2 regions of the Serratia sp. CoH_122_TC_1 genome follow, and region 2 is predicted to be linked to the other one. Evidence: predicted binding sites of a transcription regulator. Region 2 holds the regulator's gene; the other holds the start of a gene.
The links. The regulator PhoB, encoded in region 2, activates phosphate uptake and scavenging genes when phosphate is short. The targets are predictions, from matches to a motif close to CTGTCATAAAACTGNCNNAT.
Positions count from the first base shown of each region.

Region 1 (2,203 bases), on a different contig from region 2:
TTCTTGCCGGTCCACACGCTTTCCAGCTCTTCATCCACGACGGTACGGATCTGCGGCATATTACCCAGACGCAGGCCCTTGGTGAAAGGCAATGGCGGCTTGTTCAGCATCTGACGCGTTGCTACATCAGCCCCAGGGTTCTTCTCATAGAAGCCCTGTTGCTTGGTCAGGTCGTACGCTGCGGTTGTGATCGGCAGATAACCGGTTTTCTGATGCCATTCGGCAGCGATTTCCGGTTGGGCCAGATACTGCAGGAATTCAGCGACACCCTTGTAAGTAGCGGCATCTTTGCCGTTCATCACCCACAAACTCGCGCCACCAATGATGGCGTTCTGTGGTGCATTTTTGGCATCAGCGTCATAAGGCATCATGCCTACACCGTAGTTAAATTTGGCGTAGTGCTTAATATCTGCCAGCGAACCGGAGGAGGCGGTAGTAATGGCGCAATCACCGCTGTAGAACTTCTCGGTAGATTCGTCTTTACGGCCAAAGTAGGTGAAATCACCCTTCTTGTTCATGTCTTCCAGCAGTTGGATATGCTTGACCTGAAGCGGTTTGTTGAACGTCAACTGAGCGCTGGTGCCACCGAACCCGTTATTTTCCGTGGCGAACGGCACACCGTGCCAGGCACTGAAGTTCTCGAGTTGGATCCAACCCTGCCAGCCACTCGCGTAGCCGCACTTCATACCGGCTTCACGCAGTTTAGCGGTATCCGCAGCCAGCTCTTGCCACGTTTTTGGTGGCTGGTCCGGGTTCAGGCCAGCCTTTTTGAAGGCATCTTTGTTGTAATACAGTACCGGGGTAGAGCTGTTGAACGGCTGAGACAGCAGGTGACCGCTCTTGTTGTCGGTGTAATAACCTGCCACCGTCGGCACGAACACCGACTCATCAAAATTGATACCGGCATCTTTAAACACTTCATACACTGGCTTGATCGCCTTACTGGCCATCATGGTTGCCGTGCCCACCTCATACACCTGCAAAATCGCCGGCGCTTTACCAGAGCGATAGGCTGCGATGCCCGCCGCCAGGTTCTGTTCGTAGTTACCTTTATAAACCGGAACAATTTTGACGTCGGGATGCGATTGGTTAAAGCGGTCCGCCAGGGAGTCCACTTCTTTACCCAGTTCGCCTTCCATCGAATGCCAGAACGGGATTTCGGTCGCCGCCAGTGCATGAGTGCTGACCGCCAGGGTCAACGCGACGCACAGCGTAGTTTTGCGAATAGCGTAGGTGAGCATGCCTAACTCCTGAAAAAAGCTGGTGTATCCCCTGCATCTTTCCAGTTGCCGCTGCGTTGGCTTCCCTTCATCACTCCTGTCACTTACCTCTGTAAGCTCCAGGGAATTATGGCGGTTGCCGCCTTGCTGCAACGTGAAATCTATTGGGGCAATAAGCGCGTGAGCGAAAAGAATCAGTTTTTTGTTCGGAAGCTAACATGCCATGTTCGAATGACAGAAAAATAACCGTGAGATGACAGTAATGTGACGAGAGGGTGAAGTGCAGGTTGCGGTTTGATGTCAGCGGCAGGGAATACTCCCCCGCCGCCGCGGGAATTACAGTGAGCGACGCAGGCGGGCTACAGCTTCTTGCATCTGCTGTTCAGTGGCCGTGGCAAACGACAGGCGGAAAGTCGAACGGTCCGGGTTGTCAGAGAAGAAGTATTCTCCTGGCACAAATACCACGCCCTGTTGCAGAGTGGTTTTCAGCCATTCGGTGGCGTTGAACGGCTGACGGAAACGCGCCCACAGAAACATTCCGCCTTTCGGCATATCGAAGCTGATATGCTCGCCCAACTCTTTCTCCACCAGGCCGGCCAGGATCTCACCTTTTTGCTTGTACGCCGCACGGATCTTTTCGATCTGCGCCGGTAAACGATCCAGTCCCAGATAACATTCTACAATGCTCTGTGACAACGCACTGGCATGCAGATCTGCCGCCTGCTTGATGATCGCCACTTTATGCAGCAAAAACGGCGGCAAAATCGCCCAACCCAAACGCAAGCCCGGTGCCAGGATCTTGGAGAAGGTCGAGGTGTAGATAATATTATCGGTATGGCCCAGCAACTGTTGGGAAACCTGGTGCAAGGTGGCGTTACGCTCGTCGGTGAAACGCAGCTCACCGTACGGGTCATCCTCAATAATCAGGAAGTTGTGCTCGGCCGCCAGCTTCACTAACAGCTCGCGGCGCGGTGCACTCAGCG
Region 1 covers NZ_JBXWLA010000006.1:259,634-261,836, reverse strand. Annotated here, with positions in the region: gene ugpB (sn-glycerol-3-phosphate ABC transporter substrate-binding protein UgpB) at 1-1,241, opposite strand, end outside; gene AC2FC2_RS10155 (aminotransferase-like domain-containing protein) at 1,557-2,203, opposite strand, start outside.
Region 1: the regulator PhoB is predicted to act here: its motif matches at 1,472-1,491, upstream of ugpB (sn-glycerol-3-phosphate ABC transporter substrate-binding protein UgpB).

Region 2 (2,203 bases):
AGTGTCAGCAGCTGCTTGACCAGACCATCCATGCGGCGAGTCTGTTCCTGCATGGTGCCCAACGCTTTGCCCCGCAGCGAACCATCCAGCTCTTCGTCGCTCATCATTTCCAGGTAGCCCTGCAATACCGTCAGCGGAGTGCGCAACTCATGACTGACGTTGGCAAAGAAGTTGCGCCGGGCGCCTTCAAGCTGACGCATTTGGGTAACGTCACGCGCAACCATCAACAGCTGCCCTTCTGAATACGGCATCACGCGAAACTCAACGTAATGCTCATTGTTCAACTGCAGCGTTAACGGTCGAGAGAACTCCTGCTGTTGCAGATAGTGGCTGAATTCCGGATAACGCAGCAGGTTCAGGATGTGTTGGCCGTTATCTTCAGGCCAACGGAAACCCAGCAGATGCTGCGCCAACCCGTTACACCAGAAGATGTTACCTTCAACGGTCGTCATCACCACCGCATCAGGCAGTGACTCTGCGCCGCTGCGGAAACGTTTGATCAATAACGCCAGCTCACGACGTCGGCGACGGTTTCGCTGTTGCATCTGGTATAAGCCGTAAAACAGCGGTTCCCAGCTCCAGCGCCCAGGTGGCGGTGTCATGCTGCGGTCAACCCACAGCCAGTGAGAAAGTTTAAGTTGGTTGTAGAAGTTCCACACCAGCGCAGCCAGCACGGAGGCAAGCAGCAACCAGGGCAGATAACCGAAAATCAGCCCCAGTAATAAGGCAGGTAGGCAGAAAAGGGCCAGCTCCAGGGCCAGCCTCTTCCAGGATAGACGTTCTAACACGGCATATTCTCCAGCGCGGCGCGATCAGTAGCGCGTTGAGAATCGGTAGCCTGTGCCCCGAACGGTTTGAACCATTTTGTCATGACCAGTGGTCTCTAACGCCTTACGGAGTCGGCGGATATGCACGTCAACGGTGCGGTCTTCCACATAAACGTTAGTGCCCCAGACGTGATTAAGCAACTGTTCGCGGCTATAAACTCGCTCAGGGTGGGTCATAAAGAAGTGCAACAGCTTGAACTCGGTCGGCCCCATATCCAGCGCTTGCTCGTTAGCCATCACGCGGTGTGAGGAAGGGTCCAGGCTCAGCCCTTGCATTTCAATCACTTCTTCCACTGCCATGGGTGAAATACGGCGCATTACCGCCTTGATACGTGCCACCAGTTCCTTCGGCGAGAAAGGTTTGGTGATGTAATCATCCGCACCGACTTCCAGACCACGAACCCGGTCTTCTTCTTCACCACGCGCTGTCAGCATCATCACCGGAATATCGCGGGTTAGCGCTTCACGCTTCATATGCTTGATAAACTGAATGCCGGATCCCCCGGGTAACATCCAGTCGAGCAACACTAAATCAGGGAACGGTTCAGACAGGCGTGTCACGGCACTGTCATAATCCTCGGCTTCCAACGGTTGGTAACCATTCTGTTCCAACACAAAGCACACCATCTCACGGATCGGCGCTTCGTCTTCCACCACCAATATGCGTCTTGCCATCGTCAATCCTGCCAATGTGTTAGCTATCTGCGGGCGCCATTATGCGTCAGTTTTATGACACTTTTATGAAAAGAACACCCTGTTATAGGCAGTAAGCATAGCGATTATTTCCAACGTCAAAGAAAAATCATTCAGTTGTCATAATGATTCCGTCACGACAGCCGCCGCGGTGCCCTTTATAATCACCGCCATTAGCTTATCGCCCCGGGAGTGTCATGCGCCTGATCCACACCTCTGACTGGCATCTTGGCCAGTACTTTTTCACCAAAAGCCGTGCCGCCGAGCACCAGGCTTTTCTGCGCTGGCTGATAGACCAAATCGAGCAACATCAGGTGGATGCACTGATCGTCGCCGGGGACCTGTTCGATACCGGTTCGCCACCCAGCTATGCCCGCGAACTGTACAACCGCTTCGTGGTAGAGCTGCAACATACCGGCTGCCAATTAGTGGTGCTGGGAGGTAACCACGATTCCGTGGCGACCTTAAATGAGTCGCGTGAATTGCTTTCTTGCCTGAATACGACGGTGATCGCCAACGCGCAGGCTGAAACCGAACAGCAAATCGTGGTCCTGAACCAACGCGACGGCCAACCGGGCGCCGTGCTGTGCGCCATCCCGTTCTTACGCCCGCGAGATCTGCTTACCAGCCGAGCCGGTGAGTCAGGCGTGCAAAAACAGCAGGCGCTGCAAGAGGCCATCGCA
Region 2 covers NZ_JBXWLA010000007.1:137,109-139,311, forward strand. Annotated here, with positions in the region: gene phoR (phosphate regulon sensor histidine kinase PhoR) at 1-788, opposite strand, end outside; gene phoB (phosphate response regulator transcription factor PhoB) at 813-1,502, opposite strand; gene sbcD (exonuclease subunit SbcD) at 1,718-2,203, shown strand, end outside.